3 regions of the Beijerinckia sp. 28-YEA-48 genome follow, and region 3 is predicted to be linked to each of the others. Evidence: riboswitches for the same ligand, from Rfam matches in the RefSeq annotation. Region 3 holds a riboswitch; each other region holds the start of a gene.
The links. Region 3 has a riboswitch for S-adenosylmethionine ahead of metA (homoserine O-succinyltransferase). Riboswitches for the same ligand answer to the same signal wherever they lie in the genome.

Region 1 (5,971 bases), 3.8 Mb from region 3:
ACCGAATTCCTGCCCGTGTCCTCGACCGGCCATTTGCTGCTGATCGGCCATTTCCTTGGCTTCGAGTCGAAGGGCAAGACATTCGAGGTTCTGGTGCAGCTCGGCGCCATCCTTGCCATCCTCATCGTCTATTTTAAAAAGCTGTGGTCGATCCTGCTGGCGCTGCCCAGCGATCCCAGAGCCCGCTCCTTCGTCATCGGCATTCTCATCGCCTTTCTGCCCGCCGCCATCATCGGCGCGGCGTTGCACAACTTTATCAAGGATGTGCTGTTCAATCCGATGATCGTTTGCACCACGTTGATCGCCGGCGGTCTTGTTCTTCTGGCGGTTGAAGACATGCCGCTGAAAAGCAAGTTCACCGATGTGATGGATTTCCCGCCGCTGATGTGCCTGAAGATCGGTTTTTTCCAATGCCTTGCCATGGTGCCTGGCGTGTCGCGCTCCGGCGCCACCATCGTCGGTTCGATGCTGATGGGCGCCGAGAAGCGCGCAGCGGCGGAGTTCTCCTTCTTCCTCGCCATGCCGACCATGGCCGGCGCTTTCGCCTATGATCTGTTCAAGAACTACAAGCTGCTGGATTTCAACGATGTCGCGCTCATCGTCATCGGCTTCGTCGCCGCGTTTTTCTCAGCGCTGCTCGTCGTGCGTGGCTTCTTGAATTACGTGTCGCGCCACGGCTTCAAGGTCTTTGCCTGGTGGCGCATCATCGTCGGCATTGTCGGCTGGATCGGCCTTTACTTCGTGCCGGTACGCTAAAGCAAATCGCGTTTCGATCGAAACGCGATTTACCCTCAGTCTAAGAGCTTTAACTCGCGCTGGACTTAAATCCTTTTATCACCTGACGTGCACAGATCGGCGACGACGCATTTCTCGCACTCCGGTCTGATGGCCTTGCAGATATAGCGCCCGTGCAGGATCAGCCAGTGATGCGCATGGCGCCTAAATTCCTTCGGCACGACTTTCTCGAGTCCGAGTTCAACCTCAAGCGGCGTCTTGCCCGGCGCCAGGCGCAGCCGATTGGACAGGCGGAAGAGATGGGTGTCGACGGCGATGGTCTCTTCGCCCCAGGCGATGTTGAGCACCACGTTTGCCGTTTTGCGACCGACGCCGGCTAGGGTCTCCAGCTCTTCGCGCGTGCGCGGCACTTCCCCGCCATGATGATCGATCAATTGCTGCGAGAGCAGGATGACGTTTTTCGCCTTGTTGCGATAAAGGCCGATCGTCTTAATGTAGTCGCGCACTTTCTCTTCGCCGAGATCGAGCATTTTCTGCGGCGTGTCGGCGACGGCGAAGAGGCCGCGTGTGGCGCGGTTGACGCCCACGTCGGTGGCCTGGGCGGACAGGACGACGGCGACCAGCAGAGTGTAGACATTCACATAATCCAGCTCGCCCTTGGGCTCTGGATTGGCGTCGTGAAGCCGCTCAAAAATTTTGTGAATGATCGCAGCGCTGACCGGCTTTTTGCCAATTTTTGCGGGTCTCTTGCCAAGGACCATTGGTTTGCCTGCCGGTTTAGCGACCGGAGCTTTCGAGGGGCGTCGTTTCGGCGCTGCGGAGAGGGGCTTTTTCGCGGGCATGATCAGCCTATACTAGAGGGGAATTGGAGGCCGCGAGCGTTGTGACCGCGATCCATGCCAGCGACACACAGATTTTCGCACGCCGCACCGTACCGCATCGTTCGCTCGATCGGCGCGGCTTCCACCGCTTGCTGATGGTCTTCGCAGTGTTTTCCTTCTGCGTCACCCTGCCGTTCGTCATCATGGGCGCCTGGCCGGTCGCTGGCTTCATGGGCGTCGATGTCCTGATCTTCTATCTGGCCTTCCGCGCCAATTTCCGTGCCGCCCGCGCCTATGAGGATGTCACCGTCACGCCGGTGCTCCTGCATATCGAGCGGGTCAGCCATCGCGGCCAGCGCCTTGAATGGCGGCTCAATCCGCTGTGGGTGCGGCTGGAACGGCAGGAAGACGAGGATTTTGGTCTCGAACGCATCGCCTTGGTGACGCGCGGCCGGCGCATCGAGGTCGCCATCTGGCTCGGGCCGGAGGCGCGCCAGCAATATGCCGACGAATTGGCGCGCGCCCTGGCGGAGGCCAAGCGCGGGCCGCGCTACAATTGAAAATCGAAGCATCGCGGTTTTCGGGTGGCGGGGGCGCTGGCGGCGGGCCATGTTACGGCCTGACATAAGGACCTAAATCATGACCCTGCAACGCGATCTCCCGATTGCGGCCCGCCCGATCGATCTACGCGCCCCTGGCAGCGTGCAGATCGAGCCGGAGTCCAATGATTACAACCGCGTGCGCGCCGCTATCGAATATCTGACCCTGCATTGGAAGGCGCAGCCCTCGGTCGAGGATATTGCCGGCCATCTCGGCATGTCGGCCTCGCATTTCGCCCATCTGTTCAAGCGTTGGGCCGGTCTGACGCCGATGGCCTTCCTGCAGGCGCTGACCATCGATCATGCGCGCCGGCTGCTGCTCGATCAGGCCTCGGTGCTCGACACGGCTTACGAGGTTGGCCTGTCCGGTCCCGGCCGCCTGCACGATCTGTTCGTCACCCACGAGGCGATGTCGCCTGGCGAATACAAATCCCGTGGCGAGGGGCTGGTGCTGACCTTTGGCTTCCACACCTCGCCGTTTGGCGAGGCCCTGGCCGTGTTCACCCCGCGTGGTCTGGCGGGTCTGGGCTGGGTCGACCAGAAAGCGGGGCCCGGCACGGCCGGGACCGACGGCAAGCCGTCGGGCGGCCGCGAGGGCGCACTCGCCGACATGCAGCGCCGCTGGCCCAATGCCACCTATGTGCGTGACGATGCGGCGGCCGCCGCTTATGTCCGCCGCGCCTTCGATCCCACTGAATGGCGGGCCGACCGGCCGCTGCGGGTGGTCTTGATCGGCACGGATTTCGAAGTGCGGGTGTGGGAAACCCTCCTGCGCATCCCACTCGGTCGGGCCACCACCTATGGCTCGATCGCCCGTCATCTCGAGAAGCCGAAGGCGGCGCGGGCGGTCGGTGCGGCGGTCGGGCGCAATCCGATCTCCTTCGTCGTGCCTTGCCACCGTGTCCTCGGCTCGAGCGGGGCGCTCACCGGTTATCATTGGGGCCTGGCGCGCAAGCGGGCGATCATCGGCTGGGAAGCCGGCCAGGCGGGCTCCATCGTATAAGAACAAAATATATAAGTGAAAATATTCTATTCCGATATCTGGATGTCTTGTTTGACATAACGAACGTTTCGTCTCATAAAACATCCACGCGCCGATTTGAGCTTGCAGCTTGCGGGCGCGGTTAAAAATGCAGCTAAAGCGCCGGTCGGTCTGATGGACGCGTCCGCGCAATTGTGAGGACCGCCATGACCACACTTTCACCGACCAAGCTTTCCCGTCGTCTCGTTTTGTCGGCCGCGGCTCTTTTGACGCTGGCCGCGCCGGCCTTTGCGCAGCAGCTCAAGGAGATTCGTGTCGATTGGGCGACCTACAGCCCGCTCTCCCTGGTGCTGAAAGAAAAGAAACTGCTGGAGAAGGAATTCGCCGCCGATGGCATCGCCATCCGCTGGGTCTTCTCCGCCGGCTCCAATAAGGCGCTTGAATTTCTCAACGCCGGTTCGCTCGATTTTGGTTCGACCGCCGGCGCGGCCGCTCTGATCGGCAAGATCAACGGCAATCCCATCAAGTCGATCGGCCTCTATTCACGGCCCGAATGGACGGCTTTGGTCACCAGGCCCGACACCGGCATCACCAGGATCGCCGACCTCAAGGGCAAGTCGGTCGCGGTGACGCGCGGCACTGATCCGCACATCTTCCTGGTGCGTGCGCTCGACAGCGCCGGGCTGACGGAAAAGGACGTGCGCCTCGTGCTGTTGCAGCATCCCGATGGCAAGACCGCACTCATCCGCAAGGATGTCGATGCGTGGGCGGGTCTCGATCCCATCATGGCTCAAGCGGAAGTCGAAGACGGCGCGAAACTGTTCTATCGCAATGCCGCCGCCAACACCTGGGGTGTGCTCAACACCCGCGAGGAGTTCGCCAAGCAGCACCCCGGCATCGTGCGCCGCGTCAATCAAGTCTATGAGGAAGCGCGCCAGTGGGCGTTGCAGAACAAGGTCGAACTGACCAAGTTGCTCGTGGCCGAGACCAAACTGTCGGAAGCCGTGATCGCCAAACAGCTTGAGCGGACCGATCTCACCAACGCCGCCATTGATGGCAAGGTCGCCGAGACGATCCAGGAAGCGGGCCTCGCGTTGCAGAAGGCCGGCGTCATCAAGCCCGATGTCGATGTGAAGGCCGCTGTCGCCTCCCTGGTCGACACCAGCTTTGCGCCGAAGGGACAATAGGGGTTAAAATTCGGGGGAGGAGTGCTGGCTTTGAGCGAAGCAGGAGCGCTTGAAAAGATCGAGTCGGCGCCGGTGGAACGCACATTGGTGCCGAGCCCGCGCTGGCTGTTTGGTCTCGTTCTCCCTGTCGGCGCGGCGGTTCTCTATGAGATCGCCGCGCGTTTCGGCATTTTCGAAGCACGTCTGCTACCACCGCCGAGCCGCGTCTTCTCCGCGCTCTGGGAATTGGCGGCGAGCGGCGAACTCGCCATTCATGTCACCGCCACTTTGCTGCGCGTCGCGCTTGGATTCGGCCTTGGCGCGGCGGCGGGAACCCTGCTGGGCGCTCTGACCGGTTCGTCCGCTACCATCAGGCGTTTTCTCGATCCGACCTTGCAGGCGCTGCGCGCCATTCCTTCGCTCGCCTGGGTGCCGTTGTTCATTCTGTGGCTCGGCATTTTCGAGAGTTCCAAGATCGCGCTGATCGCGCTCGGCGTGTTCTTTCCGGTCTATCTCGGCGTCATGGGCGCCATCGCCAACGTCGATCGCAAGATCGTCGAGGTCGGCCGTGCCTTTCGTCTGTCGCGCTGGCAATTGGCGCGCCGCATTCTGCTGCCAGCCATCCTGCCTGACTATATCGTGGCGCTGCGTTCAGGCCTCGGCCTGGGCTTTATGTTCGTGGTTGCTGCCGAGATCATGGGCGCGTCCGAAGGGCTCGGCTATCTGCTCGTCGATGGCCAGCAGCTCGGTAAGCCAGCACAGATTCTAGCCGCCATTCTCTGCTTCGCCGTGCTCGGCAAAGTGCTCGATTGGTTGCTCGTGTTAGCGGCGAAACCACTGCTGACCTGGCAGGATTCCTTCGCGAGGACGGTGTAAGCGCATGCTCACCCTCGATCGCCTCTCCAAAATCTACGCCAACGGCACGCAGGCTTTGTCCGATGTCACCATGGGCGTTGCGCCCGGCGAGATCGTCGCTTTGGTCGGCGGCTCTGGCTGCGGCAAGACCACATTGCTACGCTTGGCAAGCGGTCTCGAACAGGCGAGCGGCGGTCGTGTCGCCGTCGATGGCGATATCATCGTCGCGCCGCATCCCGATGTTGGCATCGTCTTTCAAGAGCCGCGGCTGCTGCCTTGGCTGACCGTGGCGCAGAACATCGCCTTCGGCATCGAACATCTACCCAAGGCACAACGCGATGCGCGCGTTGATGAAGCGCTGCTGCGCGTCGGCCTAGCCGGCTATGGCCCGCGCTGGCCGCGCGAACTGTCCGGCGGCCAGGCCCAGCGCGTTGCTATCGTGCGTGCGCTGGTAGCGCGTCCGAAAGTGCTACTCATGGACGAGCCCTTCTCGGCGCTCGATGCGCTGACGCGTGCGTCCCTACAAGATCATCTGCTGGCCTTGTGGGAAGCGCATCGGCCGACCCTGCTGCTCGTCACCCACGACGTCGAAGAGGCGGCCGCCCTGGCCGATCGCGCCATCGTCATGCAGCCGCGTCCTGGCCGGGTGTTCAAAGATATCGCCATCAACCCGCCGCGCCCGCGCGATCGTCTGTCGCACGATTTTGCCGAGGCCAAGCGCGCCATTCTGGCCGCGCTTGACGGCTCACTCGCAAGTCTTCATGCCACACCAACGCATATGCCCGCACCGTCGGGTGCATCCTGGTAATTTTA
Region 2 (5,971 bases), 3.6 Mb from region 3:
AAAGCCCTGGGCGCGGATATCAGCCAAAGCCCGGGTCAGCGCCGCCTGGCTGCGAAAGCCATGCCGCAGCGGCCGCTCTTGCAGCTCGGTTGCGATGGCATCGTCCGTCAGTCCCGCCGGCGCATAGGCGGCGAAGACAAGGCCGGAGGCGGAGGAAAGCACCGGCGCCACCGTGCCGGGCCGGATGTTCATCGACACCGGATCGGCCGTCTCCTCAAGCGCCACGATGGTCGGCCCGTGGCTGCCCCACACCGCAAGCCCGGCCGAGCGGCCACTGCGCCGGCATAGATCTTCCAATATCGGCATCGCCAGTTTCATCACCGACACACCGGCGAGGCAGGCGGCGGCCATGGCGATGGCTTCTGGCCCCAGTCGATAGGCCGTGTCCGATTGGACTGCCCAGCCGGCCCGCGTCAGGCTGGCGAGATAGCGATGCGCCTTGGACGCCGACATGCCGGCGCGGGCCGCTACATCCTTGAGCTTGATCGAGCCGCCGTGCGCAAGGATGCGCATGACATCGAGCCCCTGATCAAGCGACTGAATGCCGGCGCTAGCCCGGCGCCCGGATTGCGCAGGATGCAAAGAACGGCCGCCGCCGGACGTGCCGGCGATTGGGTTTGTCTTTGTCGCAGAGGGCTTTTTGCTGTTTCGGGCCATTTGAATTTGTTGCAGTATAAAAAAATTGCTTGCTAAATAGTAAATTGACAAAATCGTCGGTGCAAGAGCTTGGAAAACCAGCTTGGAGACCAAGGCTTGAAAGACAGCGAGCGAGGAGGGCTCCCGTCATGAACGCACCCGAACGTATCGATCCAAAAAATGTTCAGCCGCACGAGCAAACCGAAGTTGAGGGCAAGCCATCAGCGCTCGCCGAAGCGCTGATGATGACCGACGATGAATATTATCCGCACATCCTGCCCAAGAATATTCGCCCGTCGATCTGGCGCTTCAAGGCGATGCAGCCGAAGATCGACGCACTTATCGCCGATCCGCTGAAGCGCGCCGACCGGCGCTTTCTGTCCTTGGTGAATGGCGATACGCCGAAGGACAATCCTGGCGCGCTGCCGGGGATTTTTCTGGGCATTCAGGCGTTCAAGCCGGGCGAGCATATTCTGCCGCACCGGCACAACTCCTACGCCATTTATCACATCATGCAGGGCTCAGGATATTCGGTCGTCGAAGGCGAGCGTATCGCATGGGAGCGCGGCGACACCTTCGTCTGTCCTGCCTGGGCCATGCACGAACATATCAACGATGGCACCGAACTGGCGATCCAATATGTCGTGCAGGACATGGTCGGACGCGCCTATGAACGCAACCTGATGTGGGAAGAACCGGTCGGCCATTTCGGCCATATGGTGCAGGGCGGTTTCCGCCCGCATAATCCAGAGCTTGGTGATTGATCTGGCCGCCAATGTCGCTGGCCGCATGACGGCGGTCAGCGAGAATTATGTTGAGTGGCGCTTTGCGCGCTAGCGCGGGCCGACCTTGGTTTGCGCGCCAACCTCGATCGACATCAAATCCTGTCCAACAACCAGAGGCCCGTCGTAAATCTTGCGCGTGCGCGCGACGAGGTCTTCTTCCTTGGCATTGCCGTTCAGGCCGATGTGGCTATAGACGGCTAGCTTCGGGTGCGCCTCGGCGAAGACACGGGCGGCGTCTTCCGGCGAAGCGAGATGTTGAAGGACGGCCTGATAGGCCGGAAATTGTTTCAGCAATTCGTCGGGGATGACGGTCACGCAATGGACGAGCAGATCGGCGCCCGTTGCTTGACGGACGACTTCCGCATTGTAGCGGGTGTCGCCGGACAGAACCACGCTATGGCCCTGGTATTCAATCTTATAGCCATAGGACGGCACCACGAGAGGACCGTGATCATTGTTGAACGCCGTCACCTTGACGCCCCCTTGATCGTACATCACGCCGGGCGCGCCTTCATGCACGTCGAAGGCGATGCCAGCTTCCGGATCATGCTCGTCGGCCTTGCGGATTTCGATATCGCGCACAAAGGCGTCGGTCAGGCCCTTGGTGAGCTTTGTCAGGCCGGGCGGGCCATAGATCGCCATCGGTGTGTTGCGATTGCCGTAAGGCGGTCGCAGCCAGCCGGTCAGCCAGAGATCGGGCAGGCCGTTGAGATGGTCGGAATGAAAATGCGTCAGGAAATGCGCATTGATCGTGCCGAAGGGAATGCGCAACTGCGCCAGGCGGATCGTGACGCCGCGGCCGAAATCGAACACCAGCTTCTGGCCACCCGCTTCGACGAGCGTGCTATTGCCGAAGCGCTCCGGCGAGGGAACGGGCGTGCCGGTTCCGAGCAGTGTGACCCGCATCGTATTCTGAGGCGGGTCCGCCGCCATCGCACCCGTTCCGGCAAACACCACCATCGCGAAAGCGGTGCAGCGGATGAAAACACTCAGTCGTAATGTCATGGGATGGGCTTTCACATTTGATCTTCCAGCCTGAATGGAAGGCCCCCAAGTTATGCCGATCATGAGTGTCCGGCCAGGGGCGCCGGTCGCCGTATGAGCAGTTGAAACTGTTTTGAATTTTCCGTTTTTGGCCAGTACGATAGCGTGGAGCAGGCAGGGCTTTGAATCGACAGGCGGAGGGTCAATGCAGACGATATCCAAATCCGCGCGTCTCGCTGCTGTCGTTATCGCGCTCATCGCCTGGGTCGGCTTGGCCGTGCAGCTTCAAGCATCGAGCGAGTTGAGCGGCTCGGTGCCCCTGGCGATCTGGGTGATGCTGCGCTTTTTCACCGTCATCGCCAATCTGCTCGTGGCGATTTTCTTCACCGGTGTCGCCCTGCGCTTGCTGGAACGGATGGCCGCGAGCCTACTTGGTTGCATCACCCTGGCGATCCTGTTCGTCGGTGTCGTCTACATGCTGCTGCTGCGCGGCCTCGTTGAATTGAGCGGTGGCGCGAAGCTCGCGGATCTGTTGCTGCACCACGTCACGCCGATCCTGGTGCCCGCGTTCTGGCTGGTCTTCGCGCCCAAGGGCGAATTGCGGCGCGTCGATCCCTGGCTGTGGAGCCTGCTGCCGCTGGCCTATTTCGTCTACGCCATCACGCGCGCCGCCTTCGATGGCCGCTATCCCTATCCGTTCATGGATGTCGGCGCGATCGGCTGGACGCAGACCACGATCAACGCCGTGCTGATGGCATTGGGTTTTGTCATCGGCGGTTACGTGATGTTGTGGCTCGACCGACGGTTGAGCCAGAGCCGATAGCATTTTCAAGCGAAGTGGTGCCGGTTCGCGTGAAGAAAATGCGTCAGAACAAAAGCGCTACGCCTTGAAGTGTTTCGACAGCTTGAGGCCTTGCGCCTGATAGTTTGATTTCAGGTCGGCGCCATAGAGCGTGCGCGGTGTTTCGGTCATCTTTTCATAGACCAACCGTCCGACGATCTGGCCGTCTTCGAGAATGAACGGCACGTCGTGCGAGCGCACTTCGAGCACGGCGCGTGCCCCTTCGCCACCAGCTTCCGCGGCGCCAAAGCCCGGATCGAAGAAGCCTGCATAGTGCACGCGGAATTCGCCGACCAACGGATCGAAGGGCGTCATCTCGGCGGCGTGGTCGGGCGGTACGCGCACCGCTTCCTTGGAGGCCAGAATGTAGAATTCGCCGGGGTCGAGCACCAGATCGGCGCGGCCGTGCCGGTGAATGGGCTCCCAGAAGTCGAGCATGGTATGGGCGGCCGGCTTGTCGACATCGATCAGCCCGGTGTGCCGTTTGGCGCGGTAGCCGATGAGCGTGGAGCCGTCAAAGCCCGCCAGATCAACCGACACGGCGACGCCGCCCGAGATCGACGGTTCGGCCGAGGTCACCAGTTTTTCGCGCCGGTGCAGCTCCAGATGGCCCTGGTCGTCGAGCCGCGCCTGGCCGCGCCGGAAGCGGATCTGCGACAGGCGTGAGCCGCTGCGCACCAGCACGGGGAAGGTGCGCGGCGAAATCTCGGCATAGAGCTTGCCGCTGTAGCCCGGTTCGATCTGGTCGAATTCATGGGCCCGATCAGCGATGACGCGGGTGAACACGTCGATCCGGCCGGTAGAGCTCTTCGGATTGGCGGAAGCGGCGATATCGGCCGGCAGCGCCAAGCCTTCCATCAGCTCGGCGATATAGACGCAGCCCGTCTCCAGCACCGCGCCTTGGGTCAGGTCGATTTCATGCAGGGCGAGCGTGGCGATCCGCTCGCTGACCGGCCGCTCCGGCCCCGGCAGGAAGCTGGCGCGCATGCGCCAGGCCCGGCTGCCAAGCCGTAAATCCAGGCTCGCTGGTTGCACCTGTCCGGCCGCGAAAGGGGCGGCGGTGCGGATGGCACCCGCGCCATGCAGGGCCTCGATCTCGTGGGCTGGCAAAATGCCGCGGTTCTGGCTCATGCCCTTGGCCTAGCCGATGGCTCGGTTGACGCCAAGTCGGCCACTGCGCTAGACCACAAGTATCGTGGTCATTTGGGCCGACCGGCTTGCCGCCACGTAAAATAAGGGGCTAAGGGGTCGTGTCCGCACTCCAAATTCTGTGCGCCCGGCTCGAATGGGCCGGGTTTTGTTTTGGGCGGCGGTCCGCTCTGGGCGTGGAGAAAAGAAGATGAGCAAGAACAAGTCGCTGCGCGATCTGCGCCCCGCCACCCGCCTGGTTCATGGTGGCACCCTGCGCTCGCAGTTCGGCGAAATGTCCGAAGCCATGTTCCTGACCCAGGGCTATGCCTACGAGAGCATGGAAAGTGCCGAACGGCGCTTCAAGGGCGACGAGCCCGGTTTCATGTATTCGCGCTTCTCCAATCCGACCGTCGCCATGTTCGAGCAGCGTATGGCCCTGCTGGAAGGCGCTGAATCAGCCCGCGCCACCGCCACGGGCATGGCGGCCGTCACAGCCGCCATCGTCGGTCAGCTGAAGGCGGGCGACCATATCGTCGCCGCCAAGGCGCTGTTTGGCTCCTGCCGCTACGTCGTCGAGGATCTGATGCCGCGTTTCGGCGTCGCCTGTACCTTGGTGGACGGCACCGATCTCGCGCAATGGCGCGCCGCTGTCCGCCCCAACACCAAGACCTTCTTCCTCGAGAGCCCGACCAACCCGCAGCTCGAGGTCATCGACATCACCGCCGTGGCCAAGATCGCCCATGATGCCGGTGCCACGCTCGTCGTCGACAATGTGTTCGCCACACCCATTCTGCAGAGCCCGCTGCAACTTGGCGCCGATTGCGTTGTCTATTCAGCCACCAAGCATGTCGATGGCCAGGGCCGGGTGCTCGGCGGTTGCATTCTCGCCTCGGAAGCCTTCATCCAGGCGCACATTCACAATTTCCTGCGTCAGACCGGCCCGGCCATGTCGCCGTTCAACGCCTGGGTGATGCTGAAATCGCTCGAAACCCTGCCGCTGCGCGTTACCCAGCAGATGCGCAACGCCGAGCGCGTCGCCGACTTCCTCGCCGAGCAGAGCGCCATCAATTACGTGCTTTACCCCTCGCGCAAGGACCATCCGCAGCACGAACTGGCCATGCGCCAGATGTCGGGTGGCGGCACCGTGGTGGTGGTGGACGTGAAGGGCGGCAAGGAAGCGGCCTTCCGCATGGCCAATGCCTTTTCCATCATCAAGATCTCCAACAATCTTGGCGACGCCAAGAGCATCGTGACGCACCCGGCAACGACCACGCATCAGCGTCTGCCGCAAGCTGATCGTGAGGCGATGGGGATCGGTGAAGGCATGCTGCGCCTGTCCATCGGCCTCGAAGACATCGAAGACATCATCGAGGATTTCCAGACCGGCGTTGACGCCGTTTGAGGCGGTAACCCCATACAAAAACCCGCCACAGTTGCGGTTTAGGGTCCCGCCGAGCGTGAAGGCAGTGGATAAGTATGCGCTTGTCCGCGTGCCCCAGCGCTTTCTATCCCGCGTCGGCAAATCCAATGTTTGCATGGAGTTGATGCCGCCGCCGCTGGCGCGGGGATGCTCGAAAACCTCGAAGGGCTTGGG
Region 3 (5,971 bases):
GTCATGGCGATCAGCATGCCGTTGCCGATGAGCATGCGTGCCCTCAGGGTGGTCTCGCTATAGTCCGTCGGCATATCTAGCGCGATGGCGGCGTCCGCCAGATAGAACTGGTGATAGTCCGCCATCAGCTGGTCGTTGAACAGAAGCGCCATGCGATTTCCCTGTCGAAAAGGGGCATTGGATCGCGATCTGGATGTCAGAAATATGACGCGCTGCCGATGCGAGCGACATCGAAAGGCGTTGTTTGGTAGATTTCATTGATCCAGTTGCCAAACAGCAGATGGGCATGGCTGCGCCAGCGGTTCTTGGGTTGGCTCTGCGGGTCGTTATCTGGAAAATAATTGCTCGGCAATTGCATGCCGTTTTCGATGTCACGTGCATATTCCTCGGCCAGTGAGACCGAGTCATATTCGACGTGGTTGAACATATGCAGGGTGCGGCGCTGCGGATCGTCGAGCAGGCACAGGCCGGTCTCTTCGCTGTCTGCCAAAACCGTGAGGCCACTGCCAAGTGGGATATCGGCGCTGCGCGTTTCGGTCCAGCGCGACACTGGCACGGAGAAATCGTCGGAGAAGCCACGCATGAAGGGAGAAGACGGGATCAAGTTCCGCTGCCTGTAGACGCCGAAAGCCTTCTGCGACAGCGCGTGTTTGGGCATGCCATGGAAATGGTGAACGGCCGCCTGGGCGCCCCAGCAGATGGTGAAAGTGCGATGCACGTGGGTCTGCGTCCAGTCGAGGACGAGCTGTAACTCTTCCCAATAGCCGACTTCTTCAAAGGGCATCCGCTCCACCGGGGCACCGGTAATCAGAAAGCCATCAAAACGGTCGGACTGCATTTCACTCCACGGGCGATAGAAGGCGCGCATGTGATCGGCTGGCGTGTTGCGGGCGATATGATCGGTCATCCGCACCAAGGTGAGTTCCACCTGCAGGGGCGTTGCCGCCAGGAGGCGGGCGATCTGCGTTTCGGTGCGGATCTTGTTGGGCATTAGATTGAGCAGCCCGATGCGCATCGGACGGATGTCCTGGCGCACCGCATCTGTCTCACGCATGACCATAACGCCCTCGGCGTTCAATGTGTCATAGGCAGGCAAGTCATCGGGAATTTTGATCGGCATTACCGCGTAGGTCCTTCACTCCAGGGCGAGACAGACGCGGTGGCTTGATCCGTTTGATTGCCGGTTCGGCCACATCCTCCCTTCAGAGAGGCCACCTTGCTCGGTCAGCAGGTTGGCGTTGGGCTCGCCCCAACTCTTGATGCGGCCGCTATTTTAGACGGATCGTCGGGGTGATTTCAACTGCCGTTGCAGGGCGGGCTGTGTTTCAGTAAAAGGCGACGGTCGAAAAAGGAGAGATCGGTGCGGTTAGCCCGATCCCCACGCAAGTGGGTCCTGGCCGTCGCTTCGGCGTTGAGCCCCGAGACTTTTCCGCTGGTGCATGGGGCGCCGGCGCATGAAAGGACTTGGGTATGCAACAGCAGATTTCGATCATTACGCTTGGCGTCGCCGATCTGGCGCGCTCGAAGCGTTTCTACGGCGAAGGTTTCGGTTGGTCGCCGGTCTTCGAGAACCAAGAGATCGTCTTCTATCAGATGAATGGTCTCGTACTGGGCTGTTTCCTCAAACCCTCTCTTGAAGCTGATATGGGCCGGTCGTTGGCGACAGCGGCTGGTGCTTATTCATTGGCTCATAATGTGGGGAGCGAGGCAGCGGTGCTGGCGACCATGGACCGGTTGGCGCTGGCCGGGGGGCGTATCATCTGCCCCGCCGATGCTCCGCCCCATGGCGGCTTTCGCGGCTATGTGGCTGATCCCGACGATCATGCCTGGGAGATCGCGTTCAATCCGGCCTGGACGATTGATGCGCAAGGGCATGTAACCTTCGGCATCTGAGAAGAAGCGGCAGGTGAGCGGCCTTTCAGCCACTCACCTGCCAGGTCGCGAAACGTTCTGTCGATAGCCGATACGTGTTAGAGCGATTGCCTGGCGGGGAGCTTCCAGATGGACAATTTGGAAGCGGCATCGGATCTAACGGGACGGCGGCGTATCAACCAACATGCGCAACCAACTCGTCAAGTTGAGGCAGTGTGTTCGCGTGCGAACATCAATGCGGTCTGCCCCTCGTTCATTGTTTTGCTCCATGCTCATGGGGCATCGTGTTCACAGTCAGGCGTGAGTGAAAGCCGAGAACAACTCGCCGCGTTTGATCCAGGCGAGGATGAGAAAGATCAGCGCTGGGACGAGCGCATGAAGGGCGTCGTGATCGAGAACTAGAAGATTGGCGGATGTGGCGCCGATCATGATGGCCGCAGCAAGGATGGCGCCGAAAGCTGCCATTCCGCGTGTGACGAGCAGTCCTGCTGCCGTGAGTTCGAGGAGCCCGGTCACGACGCGGAACCATTGTCCGGCGCCGATTATATCGAAGATCTGCACGGACTGACCGGCGCCATAGAGCTTGGCGAGCCCGTCGCTGACGAGCCAGAGGGCGAGTGCGAGTTCAAGAAATCGCAGCGAGATCGTTTTCCAGCGGCCGGCAGGCGCCGGGGCGGCGACAGGCAATGACATGACTGCTGTCCCCACTCAGACGCCGTCCGCCAGCGCGACGAGCTGGCTGCGCCTCTCCCAGGCGATAGCGAGGAAGGCAATGGCGATCACCGTCGAATGGATGGGGTCATGGCCGATGGATACGTTGGCGAGGGTCGCGAAGGCCATGGTGATGGCGCCGAGCAGGGCGCCAAGGCCGACGGTCGCCGGATACAGCAGCGTCAATCCGATGACGATTTCCATCGCTCCGGTGAAATAGCGCAGCCATTGGCCGATGCCGATGGTGGCGAACAATTGCACCATATCAGCGGTGCCGTAGAGCTTGGCCACGCCGGCGCCCACGAAAAGGAGAGCGAGGGCGATACCAAGTGCCCAGAATCCAATGGTTTTCCAGCGATATCGATAGACGGATTTGGTGGTGATAGCCGAGACGGACATGACGACACCCCTGGCACTTGTTTTCTCTGGGGTTGAAACTGCCAGCCGAAATGTCGATGTTAGTCTGGATTTACAAGTAGGATGGATTTTCTGCTGTAGTATGGAAAATATGGTGTAGTATGGAAAAGGTGACTACCCCGGAATGTGCTCAGGCCGAGTGTCTCCGTGAGCCTCCGCCTGAAATTGCCGCGACGCTCGCCGTTCTCGACGGCAAGTGGAAGATGCTCATTCTCTGGCAATTGTTCCGTCGCACCTGTCGTTTTAACGAAATGCGCCGCGCCATTCCAGGCGTCAGTCAGCACATGCTGACGGTGCAGCTGCGCGAGCTGGAGGGCGAGGGGATCATCAGCCGGACGGTCTTTCCGGAAGTGCCACCGCGTGTCGAATATGCTTTGACTGAACACGGGCGCAGTCTCGGCCAGGTGATGCATGCTCTATATGCGTGGGGCGAGACGCATCTGGCGCGGATCGCGCCGGAACGGCGCGTCACGACGGACGCGCCGCGCGAAGAGCGGGTATGAAGACTTCAACAGGGGCAGTTACATATCGGTCACTGCCAGCTGTTTACGCCAGACCTTCGCTCTTGAAGACCGCTTGAACGGCGGGACGCGCCTTCATTCGGTCGCGGAAAGCTTGCAGCGCTTCTGGTAGTTGCACGCCAACCTTCTCAGCCCAGAGGGTGATGATGAACAGGTAGCAATCCGCAACGCTCAGCTTGTCGCCGAACAGATAGTTTCCCTTCATATTGTCGACGATATATTTGGCGCGGCGGTTGATGATCTCACTGGCCTGGGCTTTCTCTTCGTCGCTCCCGTTCCGGAAGAAGGGCTTGAAGCTCTTGTGAACCTCGCTGCTGATGAAGGCGAGCATTTCCAGAAGCCGCGTCCGGCCGAGCGGCCCTTCGAGCCCCAGCGCCGGAGCCTGCTGGGCGATATAGTCGAGCACCGCGACATTCTCAGTCAGAAGCGCGCCGTCGTCGAGCGCCAGCGCCGGCACATAGCCCTTTGGCGAGATGGCATTGTAGTCCGCACCCGAGGCGGTTTTCTTGGCCTTCAGATCGACCCGTTCACTTTCAAACGGCAAGCCCGCTTCTTGAAGAGCGATATGGTCGGCCAGGCTGCAAGCGCCGGGGGAGTAGTAGAGTTTCATTCGGTATGTTCTCCATTTGGGACGTCAAGGCTAGCATCCGACGGGGTGTGTAGCAGCGGGCGGCATGGACAGCCATCCGCTTCCGGTCACTTCAATTTGAGCGCAATGGCCTGCGAGGCGACAAGCTCAGGGGCTTTCGGATTGGGATTCCCGTGGTCCGCGCCAGGCCCAGCGGATCAGCGCCCATGCGCTGCCGCCCGTCGCCATGCCGAGCAAATAGACAATGACGATCTGCACCGCCAAAGGCGCCGTGACCCTGAATCCGAGGAAGGATAGGGTAACGTTCTCGAGATTCTGGAGTGCGAAAATCAGAATGGCCGCGCCAAGAATGACGATAGTCGCCGTGTTCAACCAACGCATGATCCGCCCCCGTTAGATTCCTTATCGCAACAGCATTTCCTCGCGGACGGCGCCCGTCAAGAGGAGGAAGTTTAGCGGAAAAGCATGGTTAAAACAGGTGTGTGAGTATCACGCCTGCCAACGCGCAGAGCGCTAGCATGGGGATCATACCTAGTTTCAAGCGGAACACAGCCGATATGGCAAAGGCTGACAGCGCGGCGGCGCGCCAGTCGACGGAGATCAATACCGACCACTCTGGGGTTAGTGGACCAAGCTGCAGCGGCGCCATTTCGCGAAACAGCACGTGTAAGGCGAACCCGACGGCGAGATTGAGAATGATGCCGACCACGGCTGCGGTGATTGCGGAAAGTGCCGCAGCGATGACCTTATTGCCGCGCAGGGTGGAGGCTTTCGCCTCCACCATCATCGTTCAAATCGCGTTGAAGGCGCTTAACAAGGCCTTGATTGAAGCCGTCGCCACATCTGTGTCGATGCCCACGCCGAAAAAGCGGCGATCGTCGGCCGTACGACATTCGACATAAGCGGCGGCCTGCGCATCCGAACCACGGCGCAACGCATGTTCGTGATAGTCGACAACCTCGACCTCCATCTTCAATCCGTCGTTCAACGCTGCCACGGCGCTGGAGATGAGGCCGTTGCCGCGACCGTTGACGGCGATCTCGCGGTCTCCGGCGCGGATGCGGCCGGTGAAGATGCGGGACGGACCACCACGCTTGCCACCTTCTTCATAATCGACAAGCTCGAACTTCTGCTGGCCGTTGAGGTGGTAGGCATCCTCGAAAGCGGCCCAGATGTCGGCGGCGCTTAGTTCCCTGCTGGTGCCGTCAGCGATGGCTTGCACCTTGCGGCTGAAATCCATCTGTAAGCGCCGTGGCAATTGCAGGCCGCGATCCTGTTCCAGAATCCAGGCAACGCCGCCCTTGCCGGACTGACTGTTGACGCGGATGACCGCTTCATAGGTGCCGCCGACGTCGGCCGGATCGAGCGGCAGATAGGGCATTTCCCAATAGCCATCGTTACGCGTCTCATGGGCCGCGAAGCCCTTGCGGATAGCATCCTGATGCGAGCCAGAGAAGGCAGTGAACACCAGCTCTCCAGCGTATGGGTGGCGCGGGTGGACGGGTAAAGCGTTGCAATGTTCCACCGTGCGGACGATGGAGGCCATGTCCTCGAAACGCAGCTTCGGGTCGATGCCTTGGGTATAGAGGTTGAGGGCCAAGGTCACCAGATCGACATTGCCAGTGCGTTCGCCATTGCCGAACAGGCAGCCTTCGACGCGATCGGCGCCGGCGAGGACGGCGAGTTCCGTCGCCGCCACGCCGGTGCCGCGATCATTGTGCGGATGGACGCTGATGATCACGCTGTCGCGCCGCGAAATATGCCTGCAGAACCACTCGATCTGGTCAGCGTAGACATTGGGCATGGCGACCTCGACCGTTGCCGGCAGATTGAGAATCGCCGGATGGTCTGGCGTCGGTTG

Region 1: it holds a riboswitch for S-adenosylmethionine, as region 3 does, so the genes downstream of both, BLW50_RS19785 (aliphatic sulfonate ABC transporter substrate-binding protein) here and metA (homoserine O-succinyltransferase) in region 3, are expected to answer to the same signal.
Region 2: it holds a riboswitch for S-adenosylmethionine, as region 3 does, so the genes downstream of both, BLW50_RS18560 (O-succinylhomoserine sulfhydrylase) here and metA (homoserine O-succinyltransferase) in region 3, are expected to answer to the same signal.

The regions. Positions count from the first base shown of each region.
Region 1 covers NZ_FNSI01000001.1:4,222,464-4,228,434, reverse strand. Annotated here, with positions in the region: gene BLW50_RS19805 (undecaprenyl-diphosphate phosphatase) at 1-756, shown strand, start outside; gene nth (endonuclease III) at 822-1,577, opposite strand; gene BLW50_RS19795 (DUF2244 domain-containing protein) at 1,619-2,116, shown strand; gene BLW50_RS19790 (bifunctional helix-turn-helix domain-containing protein/methylated-DNA--[protein]-cysteine S-methyltransferase) at 2,196-3,158, shown strand; SAM riboswitch at 3,237-3,315, shown strand; gene BLW50_RS19785 (aliphatic sulfonate ABC transporter substrate-binding protein) at 3,344-4,324, shown strand; gene BLW50_RS19780 (ABC transporter permease) at 4,397-5,179, shown strand; gene BLW50_RS19775 (ABC transporter ATP-binding protein) at 5,184-5,966, shown strand.
Region 2 covers NZ_FNSI01000001.1:3,975,986-3,981,956, reverse strand. Annotated here, with positions in the region: gene BLW50_RS18585 (IclR family transcriptional regulator) at 1-657, opposite strand, end outside; gene BLW50_RS18580 (cupin domain-containing protein) at 786-1,400, shown strand; gene BLW50_RS18575 (MBL fold metallo-hydrolase) at 1,470-2,426, opposite strand; gene BLW50_RS18570 (Pr6Pr family membrane protein) at 2,611-3,228, shown strand; gene BLW50_RS18565 (2'-deoxycytidine 5'-triphosphate deaminase) at 3,286-4,377, opposite strand; SAM riboswitch at 4,432-4,510, shown strand; gene BLW50_RS18560 (O-succinylhomoserine sulfhydrylase) at 4,586-5,779, shown strand.
Region 3 covers NZ_FNSI01000001.1:374,963-380,933, forward strand. Annotated here, with positions in the region: gene BLW50_RS01680 (hypothetical protein) at 1-152, opposite strand, end outside; gene metA (homoserine O-succinyltransferase) at 197-1,120, opposite strand; SAM-I-IV-variant riboswitch at 1,164-1,268, opposite strand; gene BLW50_RS01690 (VOC family protein) at 1,471-1,893, shown strand; gene BLW50_RS01695 (DoxX family protein) at 2,167-2,565, opposite strand; gene BLW50_RS01700 (DoxX family protein) at 2,581-2,982, opposite strand; gene BLW50_RS01705 (winged helix-turn-helix transcriptional regulator) at 3,102-3,503, shown strand; gene BLW50_RS01710 (glutathione binding-like protein) at 3,547-4,131, opposite strand; gene BLW50_RS01715 (LapA family protein) at 4,258-4,491, opposite strand; gene BLW50_RS01720 (hypothetical protein) at 4,580-4,897, opposite strand; gene leuA (2-isopropylmalate synthase) at 4,901-5,971, opposite strand, start outside.